One region of the Pantoea sp. YU22 genome, then DNA from elsewhere that is predicted to be linked to it. Evidence: predicted binding sites of a transcription regulator. Region 1 holds the regulator's gene; the other holds the start of a gene.
What was found. Region 1 encodes CRP, which controls carbon source genes, mostly activating them, when cyclic AMP is high. Its sites were predicted from a motif close to ATGTGANNNNNNTCACAT; they were not measured.
Positions count from the first base shown of each region.

Region 2: a site for CRP is predicted at 2,999-3,016, ahead of udp (uridine phosphorylase). Genes of this name have one in related genera too.

Region 1 covers NZ_RYDU01000007.1:17,138-24,597, forward strand. The annotation lists gene EKL29_RS11840 (LysE family translocator) at 1-389, opposite strand, end outside; gene EKL29_RS11845 (hydrolase) at 447-1,463, shown strand; gene EKL29_RS11850 (YheU family protein) at 1,460-1,678, shown strand; gene EKL29_RS11855 (phosphoribulokinase) at 1,740-2,609, shown strand; gene EKL29_RS11860 (OsmC family protein) at 2,845-3,249, opposite strand; gene crp (cAMP-activated global transcriptional regulator CRP) at 3,550-4,182, shown strand; gene EKL29_RS11870 (YccS/YhfK family putative transporter) at 4,241-6,316, shown strand; gene EKL29_RS11875 (aspartate aminotransferase family protein) at 6,317-7,460, opposite strand, start outside.
Region 2 covers NZ_RYDU01000018.1:16,410-23,869, reverse strand. The annotation lists gene metE (5-methyltetrahydropteroyltriglutamate--homocysteine S-methyltransferase) at 1-1,940, shown strand, start outside; gene EKL29_RS19320 (dienelactone hydrolase family protein) at 1,998-2,825, opposite strand; gene udp (uridine phosphorylase) at 3,128-3,883, shown strand; gene EKL29_RS19310 (lipopolysaccharide assembly protein LapB) at 3,950-5,218, shown strand; gene rmuC (DNA recombination protein RmuC) at 5,303-6,802, shown strand; gene ubiE (bifunctional demethylmenaquinone methyltransferase/2-methoxy-6-polyprenyl-1,4-benzoquinol methylase UbiE) at 6,878-7,460, shown strand, end outside.

The DNA.
Region 1 (7,460 bases):
GCGCCCAGCGCCATCAGCCAGGCTTTCGGGTTTATCAGCTGCAGCAGGCCGCCCTGCCAGAACGGCATCGGTTTTGGCGGCGCGTCGCCGGTTTCCAGCTTCTCATAGGCGGCAGTGGCGATTTTCCAGGCCAGCCAGAGCAGATAAAGGCTGCCGGCGATCTTGAGGATAAGGTGCAGCGCGGGATAGAGCAGGATCAGGCCGCCGACGCCGAACGCCACCATCAGCAGCATCACCTGCATGCCGATCATAATGCCGACCATTAACGGCAAGGTACGCCAGAAGCCGAAATTGGCGCCGGAGGCGGTGAGTAACATATTATTAGGGCCTGGCGTGATGGCGGCGACCCAGAGAAAACCTAACATTGAAAAAAACAGGCTCAGTTCCATGAACGGGTGCTCCTCACCCCAGACTTGCGACAAACTTAACGAAGCTAACAGTGTGATATGGATCAGACAAGCCCTGGCGGCATGAATTTTACTCCTGACGCGACAGCGGGCTTTATGCCGCCGCGCGCCCTGCGCAATCCGCATCTGCAGACGGTGCTGCCGCGTCTGGTGCGTCGTCGTCTGCTGCTGCGTCCGCACTGGCAGCGCCTTGATTTGCCGGACGGCGACTTCGTCGATCTCGCCTGGAGCGAAGATCCGCAGCAGGCGAGCCATAAGCCGCGCGTGGTGTTGTTTCACGGTCTGGAGGGCAACTTTCACAGTCCTTATGCCCACGGGCTGATGCATGCCTGCCAGCGGCAGGGCTGGCTCGGCGTCGTGATGCATTTTCGCGGCTGCGGCGGCGAACCGAACCGCCTGCATCGTATCTATCACTCTGGCGAAACCGAAGACGCCGCCTTTTTTCTGCGCTGGCTGAAAACGCGCTGGGGCGATGCGCCGACCGCCGCGGTAGGCGTTTCGCTCGGCGGCAATATGCTGGGCTGCCTGCTCGGCAGGCTGGGCGAGGCGGCGCCGCTCGACGCCGGGGTTATCGTCTCTGCGCCGCTGCTGCTGGAGCCGTGCAGTCTGAAGCTTGAACAGGGCTTTTCACGCTTTTATCAACGCTATCTGCTCGATCAGCTGAAAAAGAACGCCGAGCGTAAACTGCGCGCCTGGCCGGGCACGCTGCCGGTAGATTTGCTGCAGCTTAAGGCGCTGCGCCGCCTGCGCGATTTTGACGACGCCATCACCGCCCGCGCCCACGGCTTTCTTGATGCGGGCGACTATTACCGGCGCGCCAGCGCTATGCCGCTGTTAAAAAAGGTGCGTAAACCCTTGCTGATCATTCACGCCAAAGACGATCCTTTTATGACTGATGAGGTGATCCCACTGCCGGAGCAGCTCTCAGCCAGCACCCTCTATCAACTTACGCCGCATGGCGGACACGTTGGCTTTGTCGGCGGCACGCTGCGTCAACCGCAGATGTGGCTCGAACAACGTGTGCCGCAGTGGCTTACACAATGGCTCTCATCATGATTATTCCCTGGCAACAACTCGATCCCGATACGCTTACCAACCTGATTGAAGCCTTTGTGCTGCGCGAAGGCACTGACTATGGCGAGCAGGAGCGCAGCCTGGCGCAAAAAGTCGATGATGTGCGCCGCCAGCTGGAGCGCGGCGACGTCGTGCTGGTCTGGTCGGAACTGCATGAAACTATCAATATTATGCCGCGCAGCGAATTTCGCGGCTGATGCGTCGACGCGCTTTTCGTGTTAACTATGCTCATCGCCCGACTCTACAGGGAGCTTTTCCATGTCAGCACGACATCCGATTATTGCGGTAACCGGCTCCAGCGGCGCCGGCACCACCACCACCAGCCTGGCGTTCCGTAAAATTTTTCAGCAGCTCAACCTGCATGCCGCCGAGCTGGAGGGCGACAGCTTCCACCGCTATACGCGGCCGGAAATGGATATGGCTATCCGCAAGGCGCGCGACTTAGGGCGCCACGTCAGCTATTTCGGTCCGGAAGCCAATGATTTCGGTCTGCTGGAGCAAACCTTTACCGACTACGGCAACGAAGGGAAAGGCCAGTCGCGCAAGTATCTGCATACCTACGACGAAGCCGTTCCCTGGAATCAGGTGCCTGGCACCTTTACGCCCTGGCAGCCGCTGCCGGAAAATACCGACGTGCTGTTCTATGAAGGACTCCACGGCGGCGTAGTGACGCAGCAGCATAATGTGGCGGAGAAAGTCGATCTGCTGGTAGGGGTTGTGCCGATCGTTAACCTGGAGTGGATCCAGAAGCTGGTGCGCGACACCAGCGAACGCGGTCACTCGCGCGAAGCCGTGATGGATTCCGTGGTTCGCTCGATGGAGGATTACATCAACTTCATTACGCCGCAGTTTTCACGCACCCATATCAACTTCCAGCGCGTCCCTACCGTCGATACCTCAAACCCGTTCGCCGCGCGTGAGATCCCGTCGCTGGACGAGAGCTTTGTGGTTATTCACTTCCGCGGGCTGGAAAATATCGACTTCCCCTATCTGCTGGCGATGCTGCAGGGTTCGTTTATTTCGCATATGAATACCCTGGTGGTGCCGGGCGGTAAAATGGGGCTGGCGATGGAGCTGATTATGGCACCGCTGGTGCAGCGACTGATGGAAGGGAAGCAGATCGCCTGACCGGCTGTGGTCGCAGGTGGTCGCAGGTGGTAAGACCGAGGTGGTCGCGGATGGCAAGGCCCGATCGCAAAGACGCAAAAGAGGGCATCCGGAACGCAAAGAGCGGGTGAGATGGGCAGAGGAGCAAAGCGTCCCGCGACAAGGATGTCGCGGGCCGAGCGCGCATGGATGCCTTGAGCGACTTTGCGATCGGCCCATTTCACCCGCGCGAGCTCGTTGCTAAAGGCAACCAGCCTTACAGCTCAATCACCTCATAGCTATGGGTAATCTCAACGCCCTTGCCCAGCATTAACGCCACCGAACAATACTTCTCCGCTGAGAGATCTACCGCGCGCGCCACGGCTTTATCGCTCAGCGCTTTGCCGCTGACCACAAAGTGCAGGTTAATATGGGTAAACAGACGCGGCGCCTCTTCGCGACGCTCTGAGGTCAGCTTCACCTCGCAGTCCGCCACCTCGTTGCGCCCTTTCTGTAAAATAGAGACCACGTCGATGGCACTGCAGCCGCCCGTCGCCATCAGCACCATCTCCATCGGACTTGGCGCTTTATCGCCGGAGTTGCCGTCCATCAGAATCTGATGTCCCGACGCCGACTCGCCGAGAAAGGTTAACCCTTCGACCCACTTCACTCGTGCCTGCATGTTTCCACCTCAAGAATAGCCCGTTTGCCGCCAGAGTACGCGTTCACCTGACAAACAGCAATCCAGAGTAATCCCCCCTTTGCTGAAGCGAGACAACAGAAGACAGTCGGCAAAAGCTGTGCTACAAACAGTGCTGAAAATAGTTCGTTCTGTTAAGGACGAAGACGGGACACATCAAGCGCCTGCCGCAAAATAAGGCCCGAATAATCTCCTTCAGGAGAAACGCTTGAAGCTTTCATCGCCTGGCAGGGAATAATCCCCCCGCGTTTTGGGCACGATTACAACAGAGGATAATAGCGAATGGTTCTCGGCAAACCGCAAACAGACCCTACACTCGAATGGTTCCTGTCCCATTGCCATATTCACAAATATCCATCCAAAAGTACGCTGATTCATCAGGGTGAGAAGGCTGAAACCCTCTACTACATCGTGAAAGGTTCCGTTGCGGTACTTATCAAAGATGAAGAGGGCAAAGAGATGATCCTCTCTTACCTGAATCAGGGTGATTTTATCGGCGAGCTTGGCCTGTTTGAAGAAGGTCAGGAGCGCAGCGCCTGGGTACGCGCTAAAACCGCGTGCGAAGTGGCGGAGATTTCCTACAAGAAATTCCGTCAGCTTATCCAGGTGAACCCGGATATTTTAATGCGTCTCTCGTCGCAGATGGCGCGCCGTCTGCAGGTCACATCGGAAAAAGTAGGCAATTTAGCTTTCCTCGACGTTACCGGACGTATTGCACAAACCCTGCTTAACCTGGCTAAACAGCCAGACGCCATGACGCATCCCGACGGCATGCAAATCAAAATTACTCGTCAGGAAATTGGCCAAATCGTTGGTTGCTCACGCGAAACCGTGGGCCGCATTTTGAAAATGCTGGAAGACCAGAATCTGATTTCCGCACACGGCAAAACCATTGTCGTTTACGGCACCCGCTGATTTCCTCTCACTCACGGCGTGATTTCTCAGTCACGCCGTTACTGCTTTTAGCGAAGTGATGTGGCGTCGAATCATCTATCACCCCGAAGTTAACTATGCCCTGCGGCAGACGCTGGTGCTGTGCATTCCCGTGGCACTCGGCTGGCTGTTCGGCGATCTGCAAAAAGGGCTGCTCTTCTCTCTCGTTCCTGCCTGCTGTAACGTCGCGGGCCTGGATACGCCGCACAAACGCTTCTTCAAACGTCTGATTGTCGGCGGCTCGCTGTTTGCGCTCGGCAGTTTCCTGATCCAGCTCTTAACGCTGAAAGGCGTGCCGCTGCCTGCCGTGCTCTTTGTTCTGCCGCTGCTGCTGGGCGTTACCGGCGAAATCAGCCCTCTGCACGGGCGTTTGCTCTCAGGGACGCTGGTGGCGGCCATCTTTACGCTAAGCCTGATCGGCCGCATGCCGATCTATGTGCCGCCGCTGCTCTATATCGGCGGCACGCTCTGGTATGGACTCTTCAACTGGTTCTGGTTCTGGCTGTGGAAAGAGCAGCCGATGCGCGAAACCCTGAGCCTGATCTACCGCGAACTGGCGGATTACTGCGACGCGAAATATACGCTGCTGACCCAGCTTACCGATCCGGAAAAAGCGTTGCCCCCGCTGCTGGCGCGCCAGCAGAAAGCGGTCGATTTGATTAACACCTGCTATCAGCAGATGCATATGCTCTCCGCCAGCCGCGACAACAGCCATAAACGGCTGACGCGCGCTTTTCAGGTGGCGCTCGATCTGCAGGAGCATATCTCTGTCAGCCTGCATCAGCCAGAGGAGGTGCAGAAACTGGTAGAGCGCAGCCATGCAGAAGCGGTAATACGCTGGAACGCCAACATTATCTCGGCACGACTGCGCGCGCTCGCCGACGCCATTCTTTACCACCAGCTGCCGAGCCGTTTCGATATGGATAAGCCGCTCGGCGCGCTGGAGAAGATCGCCCGTCAGCATCCCGATAACCCGGTGGGCCACTTCTGCTTCTACCACTTCAGCCGCATCGCGCGCGTGCTGCGCACGCAAAAACCGCTCTATCAGCGCGACCTGATGACCGATCGCCAGCGCCGTCTGCCGCTGCTTGCCGCGTTGCGCAGCTATCTGTCGCTGAAGTCCTCTGCGCTGCGCACGGCGGCGCGCTTCGCCGTGATGCTGATGTTCGGCAGCGCGCTGGCGATGCTGTTCGATATCCCCAAGCCCTACTGGATCCTGATGACCATTATGTTTGTCAGCCAGAACGGCTACAGCGCCACGCGGGTGCGGATCCAGCACCGGGCGCTGGGCACCTTCGCCGGCCTGGTGATTGCCGCCGCCTCGCTGCGCTTCGCGGTACCGGAATCGCTGGTGCTGCTGTTTATGCTGGTGGTGACGCTGCTGAGCTATCTGGTGACGCGTAAATATTACGGCTGGTCGATGATCGGCTTTACCGTCACGGCGGTTTACTCGCTGCAGCTGCTGTCGCTAAACGGCGCGCAGTTTTTACTGCCACGCCTGATGGATACCCTGATGGGATGCCTTATCGCCTTTGGCGGCATGCTATGGCTCTGGCCGCAGTGGCAGAGCGGGCTGCTGCGTCAGAACGCCCACGACGCGCTGGAAACCTATCAGGATGCGTTGCGCCTGCTGCTGGGGCCGGAGCAGGAGGCGAAGCAGCTGGCTTATCAGCGTATGAAGGTCAACCAGGCGCATAATGCGCTGTTCAACTCGCTCAATCAGGCGATGCAGGAACCGGGCTTCAATGCGCAATACCTGAAAGATATGCGCTTATGGGTGACGCACAGCCAGTTTATCGTCGAGCATATCAACGCCATGACGATCCTTGCTCGCGAACACACTATGCTGACGCCCGATCTGGCGCAGCGTTATCTGCAGTCATGCGAAATTGCGCTACAGCGCTGCCAGCAGCGGCTGGAGTATGACGGGCCGGGATCGCAGACCAACGTGATGGCGGGCGTAGAAAACATGGATGAAGGCCCCACGACGATTCTGGAGCAGCATGTGAAGCGCATTCTGGAGCATCTGAACGTGATGCACACCATTTCGTCGCTGGCGTGGAGCCAACGGCCGCACCATGGCCGCTGGCTGATAAGGCATCTGCGGAAAAGTTGATCAGGCCGTCAGGACGCTTTCCACCGCGCGGGCAAAGCGCGTCATGCCCTCTTCAATATCGGTGGGTTCAATGACCAGCGATGGCGCAAAGCGGATCACATCGGTTCCCGCCACCAGCACCATCACGCCCTCCGCCGCAGCCGCGTGAAGGATATCGCGCGCTTTACCGGCATGCTGCGGCTTCAGCGCCGCGCCGATCAGCAAACCTTTGCCGCGAATGTCCGTAAAGAGATCATGCTTCGCGTCGAGCGCTTTCAGCGCCGTTACGAACTGCTCGCGACGCGTCTGAACGCCCTGTAGCACCTCCGGCGTATTGATGACATCCAGCGCGGCTTCCGCTACCGCGCAGGCCAGCGGGTTGCCGCCGTAGGTGGTGCCGTGTACGCCCGGCGACATGGCTGAGGCGATCTCATGGGTGGTCAGCATGGCGCTCACCGGGAAGCCGCCGCCCAGCGCTTTGGCGGTGGTGAGAATATCCGGCGTCACACCGTAGTGTTCATACGCGAACAGCTTGCCGCTGCGTCCCATGCCGCTCTGCACTTCATCCAGCACCAGCAGCGCCTGATGCTTATCGCACAGCGCGCGCAATCCCTGCATAAACTCCGGCGTGGCGGGCATAACGCCACCCTCGCCCTGAATCGGCTCAACCACGATGGCGCAGGTATGGTCATCAATAACCGCTTTGACCGCCTCCAGATCGTTAAAGGGAACGTGTACGATATCCGCTGGTTTCGGTCCAAAACCGTCGGAATATTTGGGCTGACCGCCAACGGAAACGGTAAACAGGGTACGGCCGTGAAACGCGTTGTGGAACGCGATGATTTTGGTTTTGAACGGGCTGTGGCGATGGCAGGCGTAGTAGCGCGCCAGCTTGAAAGCGGCTTCGTTCGCTTCGGCGCCGGAGTTGGCGAAAAAGACGCGCTCGGCGAAGGTGGCATCGATCAGTTTGCTGGCGAGGCGCAGCGCAGGCTCGTTGGTAAAGACATTGCTCAAATGCCACAGGGTTTCGCCCTGGGTTTTCAGCGCCTCCACCAGCGCCGGATGGCAATGGCCCAGCGCCGTTACGGCGATGCCGCCGGAAAAGTCGATATACTCTTTGCCCTGCTGATCCCAGACACGGCTGCCCTTGCCTTTTACCGGCACG
Region 2 (7,460 bases), on a different contig from region 1:
CGGCCGGTGAGATGACCAAATGGTTTAACACCAACTATCACTACATCGTGCCGGAGTTCACTAAAGGTCAGCAGTTCAAACTGACCTGGACGCAGCTGCTGGACGAAGTGGACGAAGCGCTGGCGCTGGGCCATAAGGTGAAACCCGTGCTGCTCGGCCCGGTGACCTGGCTCTGGTTAGGCAAAGTCAAAGGCGAGCCGTTTGATCGTCTGTCGCTGCTGAATGCCGTTCTGCCGGTTTATCAGCAGGTACTGGCCGAGCTGAAAAAACGCGATATTGAGTGGGTGCAGATTGATGAGCCTGCGCTGGCGCTGGAACTGCCGCAGGCGTGGCGCGACGCGTTCAAACCCGCTTATAGCGCGCTGCAGGGCAACGTGAAGCTGCTGCTGACCACCTATTTCGACAGTATCGGCCAGAATCTTGACGTGATCCGCGACCTGCCGGTGCAGGGGCTGCATGTGGATCTGGTGCATGGTCACGACGATATCGACCTGCTCAATCAGCAGCTGCCCGCGGAGTGGCTGCTGTCGCTCGGCGTCATCAACGGCCGTAACGTATGGCGTGCCGATCTGAGCCGCTGGTTCGAGCGTCTGCAGCCGCTGGTCGGCAAGCGCAACCAGTTGTGGATCGGCTCCTCTTGTTCGCTGCTGCACAGTCCGATCGATCTGAGTGTTGAAACGCGCCTTGATGACGAAGTGAAAAGCTGGTTCGCCTTCGCGCTGCAAAAATGCGGCGAGCTGAAGTTGCTGAGCGATGCGCTTAATAACAACGACGCGGCCTCGCTGGAGGCCTGGAGCGCGCCGATCCGCAACCGCGCTCACTCCAGCCGCGTACACAATGCTGCGGTCGGCAAGCGTCTGGCGGCGATCTCGGCGCAGGATACCGAGCGTCAAAGTCCCTATACCGAACGCGCCAGCAAGCAGCGCAACCGTTTTAATCTGCCCGCCTGGCCGACCACTACCATCGGCTCCTTCCCGCAGACTCCTGAAATTCGCGGTCTGCGTCTCGACTTCAAGAAAGGCAACATCGACGGCGGCAACTACCGCACCGGCATCGCGGAACATATCAGGCAGGCGATCCTCGAGCAGGAGCGTCTGGGTCTCGACGTGCTGGTTCACGGCGAAGCTGAGCGTAACGATATGGTGGAATACTTCGGCGAAAACCTCGACGGCTTTGTGTTCACGCAAAACGGCTGGGTACAGAGCTACGGCTCGCGCTGCGTCAAGCCGCCGGTCATTATCGGCGACGTTAGCCGTCCGCAGCCGATTACCGTGGAGTGGGCGAAGTACGCGCAGTCGCTTACCGACAAGCCGGTAAAAGGGATGCTGACTGGCCCGGTGACTATTCTCTGCTGGTCTTTCCCGCGTGAAGACGTATCGCGCGAAACCATTGCGAAGCAAATCGCGCTGGCGCTGCGCGACGAGGTGGCGGATCTCGAAGCGGCGGGCATCGGCATTATCCAGATTGACGAACCGGCGCTGCGCGAGGGGCTGCCGCTGCACCAGTCCGACTGGGCGGCCTACCTGAAGTGGGCGGTAGACGCCTTCCGTCTTAACGCTGCCGTGGCGAAAGATGACACGCAGATCCACACCCATATGTGCTACTGCGAGTTCAATGACATCATGGACGCTATCGCGGCGCTGGATGCGGACGTTATTACCATCGAAACCTCACGTTCCGATATGGATTTGCTGGAGTCCTTTAAAGCCTTTGAGTATCCGAACGAAATCGGCCCCGGCGTTTACGATATTCATTCGCCCAACGTGCCGAGCGTTGAGTGGATGGAAAACCTGCTGCGTAAAGCGGCGCAGAGCATTCCGCGAGAGCGTCTGTGGGTTAACCCGGACTGTGGGCTGAAAACGCGCGGCTGGACGGAAACCCGTCAGGCGCTGGCGAACATGGTGGAAGCGGCGAAGAAACTGCGCGGCGAAACCGCCTGATTTTGCTGTGTGTTGTTGATATTGGGGCGCTATGCGCCCCCTTTTTGTATGGCGAAATCAGACAACGCCGAACTGCTTAAACCATGTCAGCATACGCGCCCAGCCATCCTGCGCCGACTCGGCGTGATAACTCGGACGGTAGTCGGCGTTGAACGCATGGCCCGCGTCGGGATAAACGACGATCTCCGCTTTAGCGTTAGCGGCATGCAGCGCCTGGCGCATCTGCTCTACGCTCTCCAGCGGAATGCCCTCATCCTGGCCGCCGTAGAGGCCCAGCACCGGCGCGCCTAAATCTACCGCGATATCGATCGGATGCTTCTGCTGCTTCATGGTTTTTTCGCCGATCAGACGGCCATACCAGGCGACGGCGGCGCGCAGCTGCGGATTGTGCGCGGCGTAAAGCCAGCTGATGCGGCCGCCCCAGCAGAAGCCGGTAATGCCCATGCGGCGAATATCGCCGCCGTTGCGCGCCGCCCAGTTAGCGGCATGGTCGAGATCGGAGAGTACCTGTGTATCCGGCACTTTGCTTACCAGCTCACTGAACAGCGTCGGGATATCGTGATAATCATTCGGATCGCCTTCGCGGAAGTAAAGCTCCGGCGCGACGGCCAGATAGCCTTCCAGCGCCAGGCGGCGACAGATATCGCGAATATGCTCGTGCACGCCAAAGATCTCCTGCACCACCAGCACCACTGGCAGCGGTCCGCTGGCCTCTTTGGGTCTGGCGTACCAGGCGGGCATATTTTCGCCCTGGCTCGGCACCGAGGTTTCGCCAGCCTGAATATCCGGGCTGTCGGTGTGAATAGTGGTTGAGGCGGTCGGCTGTACTGCGGGTGCAAAACCGCCCGTCGATGATTTTTGTGCCATATTGTCTTCGGTTTTCATTTTTCTCTCCGTGCTGGCAGTAGCGCAATCACGTAACTATAGCCTGGCCAGATGACGTCTGAGCCAGAGGTGGGGAACAGAGCAGGAAGCGAGTAAAAACACTCTTCTCTTTAACATTGCTGCCAACCCTGGCGCATACAGCTTGTAGCAATGGCGCTCTGAATGGATGAGTTATGTGACAAAGGTCTCGTTTGTGGACTGATAAAATGTAACATTCATTTTTGATGGTGATTGTTATCACACAAATTTGCGCTGCGCTCACGTAGAGTGGCGCGCTTCACTTCCCTGTTCAGGAGTTTGCTATGTCTGACGTTTTCCATCTTGGCCTGACCAAAGCCGATCTGCAGGGCGCGACCCTTGCTATCGTTCCCGGCGATCCGGAGCGCGTAAAAAAAATTGCCGGACTGATGGCGGATGCCCAGCCGCTGGCATCGCACCGGGAATTCACCTCCTGGCTGGCGAAGCTGGACGGCAAACCCGTCGTCGTCTGCTCGACCGGCATCGGCGGGCCTTCGACCTCTATCGCAGTGGAAGAACTGGCGCAGCTTGGCGTACGCACCTTCCTGCGCGTCGGCACCACCGGCGCGATCCAGCCGCACATTAACGTCGGCGACGTGCTGGTCACCACCGGCGCGGTGCGTCTCGACGGTGCCAGCCAGCACTTCGCGCCGCTGGAGTTTCCGGCGGTAGCCGATTTCGCCTGTACCACCGCGCTAGTCGCGGCGGCGGAGGCGAGCGGCGCCACGACCCATATCGGCGTTACCGCATCGTCCGATACTTTCTATCCGGGCCAGGAGCGTTACGACACCTTCTCTGGCCGCGTAGTCAGCCGCTTTCAGGGCTCAATGAAAGAGTGGCAGCAGATGGGCGTGCTCAACTATGAGATGGAGTCCGCTACGCTGCTGACGATGTGCGCCAGCCAGGGACTGCGCGCGGGCATGGTGGCGGGCGTTATCGTCAACCGTACCCAGAAAGAGATCCCGGATGCAGCCACCATGAAGCAGACCGAGAGCGATGCGGTAAAAATAGTGGTCGAAGCGGCGCGCCGTTTGTTATAACGCTTTTCAGGCAGCGCGCCCGCGCGCGCTGCCTCTGCTCTTTACAGCAAAAGCGAGGACCGCCCGATGCGCCAGACTCCGCCCCGACAAAAACCGGCCTTAACCGCTTCCCCCGCCGTCATGCAGGCGCGTCTTGAACATGCCGCCGCGCGCTTCCGCCAGCATATGGCGCAGCAGGATTACGCCGCCGCCGCCCGGTGCTGTGAAGAGGTGCTGCGCGCGATGCCCAGTCAGATGCAGGTGCTGAGCGACTATGCGCTCTGCCTGCTGCGGCTTGGTCAGTACAACAAGTCTTACAAGATCTATCAGAAGATATATCAGGCGCCGCCCGCGGTGCGCGCAACCGCATCGGAAACCTGGCTGGATGGTCTGGCGGAGCTGTGCGGCTGGATGGGTAAAAAAGATGAGCTGGCGAAATATGGTCTGGAATCGCTCAACGGCGCGGACGCGCGTTTCCGCCAGGGCCAGCGTTTCGCCTTTCCGGCGGCGCGGCCTGAACCTGTCGATCTCACCCGGCCCGAGCAGAACGTAATCGCCTTCAGCCTTTATGGCAGCCACCCGCGCTATTGCGAAACCCTGATTAAAAACGTTGAGGTCGCGCAGGCGCTTTATCCCGGCTGGACCTGTCGCATCTATCTGGATGAGAGCGTGCCGCAGCATGTGTGGCAGCGTCTCAAGCAGCCGCACGTCACGCTGATCGATATGTCGCAGGAAAAAGCGATTTACCCGACGCTGTGGCGTTTTCTGGTAATGGACGACCCCAGCGTCAGACGCTTCATTATCCGTGACGCCGACTCGCTGCTGTCGGAGCGTGAAGCAGCGGCGGTAAACGCCTGGCTCGCTTCGCCATACTGGTTCCACCATATGCGCGACTATTTTTCTCATACCGAGCTGCTGCTGGCGGGCATGTGGGGCGGCTGCAACGGCGTCTTCAGCAATATGGCGCAGGCGATGCGCGACTTTATCGCCCGCTATAGCGGCAGCGCGCGCTTTACCGATCAATATTTCCTGAAGGTGGCGCTGTGGCCGACGGTGCGGGAGAGCCTGCTCAGCCACGACGAGATTTTTCATTTTCATCAGGCGCAGCCCTGGCCGCCGCATGCGCCGGTGCGCTGGCGAATGGACAACTTCCACGTCGGCAGCAACGCCGGTTTCGCCAGCATGGCAGGCAAGGCGACGGTGAAAGAGGGCGAGATGCAGCCTGTAGAACTGACTTACGGCGGCAGCGCCTTTGTTTATCCGGCGCGGGTAACCGGCGATGAATGGATAATGCCGATGCCGTTCTTTTTAACTGACGCCTGGAAAGCAGGCGACCTGCAGGTAAAAGCGCTGTAAATCCTTTTCCGGACTGAAAATAGTCTGGACATTCATACAGTGCGACTCTACTTTCTTCCCAGCAACGCGCGTCGCGAGGGAATTATGGATCAGCAGATTATTATCAGCGCCTGTCTGGCGCTCGCCGGACTGGGTATCGGCTGGATGCTGGCGCAGCTGCGCGCCAGCCATCAGGCGGCCAGCTTCGCCACCGAGCGCCGCCTGCAGCAGGAGGCGCAGCAGCGTCAACAGCAGCAGCTTGAACAGCTCCAGCAGCAGCTTCAGCAGCGCGAACAAGAGCTGCGCCAGCTGCACGGCTCGCTGAGCGGTGCGCAGGAGCGTCTGCAACAGCTCGATTACTGGCGCGGCGAATGCGAACAGCTTAACCGCGAACTGCGCAACCAGCTGGAGGTCAACAGCGCGCAGGAAGCTGAACTGCGCGAAGTGACCATCCGCCTTGAAGAGACGCGCTTCGCCGCCGAGGAGAAGCAGCGTTTGCTCACCAACAGCGAACAGCGCCTCAGCGCGCAGTTTGAAAATCTCGCCAACCGCATCTTCGAAAACAGCGGCCGCCGCGTCGACGAACAGAACCGCCAGAGCCTGAACAGCCTGATCGGCCCGCTGCGTGAACAGCTGGACGGCTTTCGTCGTCAGGTGCACGACAGCTTTGGTCAGGAAGCGCGCGAGCGTCACACGCTGGCGCATGAGATCCGTCAGCTGCAGCAGCTGAACGCGCAGATGGCGCAGGAGGCGATCAACCTGACCAGGGCGCTGAAGGGCGACAACAAAATTCAGGGCAACTGGGGCGAGGTGGTGCTGAGCCGCGTGCTGGAGGCTTCAGGCCTGCGCGAAGGTCATGAATATCAGACGCAGGTGAGTTTACAGTCGGAACAGCAGGGGAGAATGCAACCGGATGTGATCGTGCGTTTGCCGCAGGGCAAAGATGTGGTGGTCGACGCCAAGATGACGCTGGTGGCCTATGAGCGCTACTTCAACGCGGAAGATGAGGCGACGCGCGAACAGGCATTGCAGGAGCACGTCGCCGCAGTACGCAGCCATATTCGCCTGCTGAGTCGTAAAGATTATCAACAACTTGCCGGTTTACGCTCCCTCGATTATGTGTTGATGTTTATCCCGGTGGAGCCGGCGTTTTTGCTGGCGATCGACCGTCAGCCGGAGCTGATCAGCGAGGCGCTGCAGCAGAACATTATGCTGGTCAGCCCGACTACGCTGCTGGTAGCGCTGCGTACTATTAATAATCTCTGGCGCTACGAGCATCAGAGCCGCAACGCTCAGCGTATCGCCGAACGCGCGGCGCGCCTGTACGACAAAATGCGGCTATTCGTCGATGATATGACCGGCATCGGCCATAATCTGGACAAGGCGCATAACAGCTACCGCGAGGCGATGAAAAAGCTGGCGGAAGGGCGCGGCAACCTGATCGCGCAGAGCGAGGCGTTTAAATCCCTGGGCGTTGAAGTTAAACGGTCAATTAATCCGCAGTTAGTCGAGCAGGCTATGCCGGAAAAGGCATGGGACGACGAGGAGACGCCCGACGACGACGTCGCAACAATGGAAGCGCGCGTAAGGCGGCTCCATGAATAAGCGGGTCGTCGCGTGCCTGACTACCCTGACTCTGATACACTTCGGGAAGTATTGTTTGTGGAACAGGTAAAACCGATGGCAGATGAATCACAGCAGGAAACTACCCATTTTGGCTTTCAGACGGTCGCCAAAAGCGAAAAGGCTGACAAAGTCGCGGACGTGTTTCACTCCGTAGCGGCGAAATATGACCTGATGAACGATCTGATGTCGTTTGGCATCCATCGCATCTGGAAGCGTTTTACCATCGACAGCAGCGGCGTGCGCCGCGGACAGCGCGTGCTGGATCTGGCGGGCGGCACCGGCGATTTGACGGCAAAGTTTTCCCGTCTGGTCGGCGATAACGGCCAGGTCGTGCTGGCGGATATCAACAGCTCGATGCTGAAAATGGGCCGCGACAAGCTGCGCAATCTCGGCGTAGTCGGCAACGTCAGCTATGTGCAGGCCAACGCCGAAGCGCTGCCCTTCCCGGATAACTATTTCGACTGCATCACCATCTCTTTCGGGCTGCGTAACGTGACCGACAAAGAGAAGGCGCTGGCGTCGATGTTCCGCGTGCTCAAGCCAGGCGGACGTCTGCTGGTGCTGGAGTTCTCCAAACCGGTGCTCGATCCGCTCAGCAAGGCGTACGACGCTTACTCATTCCATATTCTGCCGCGCG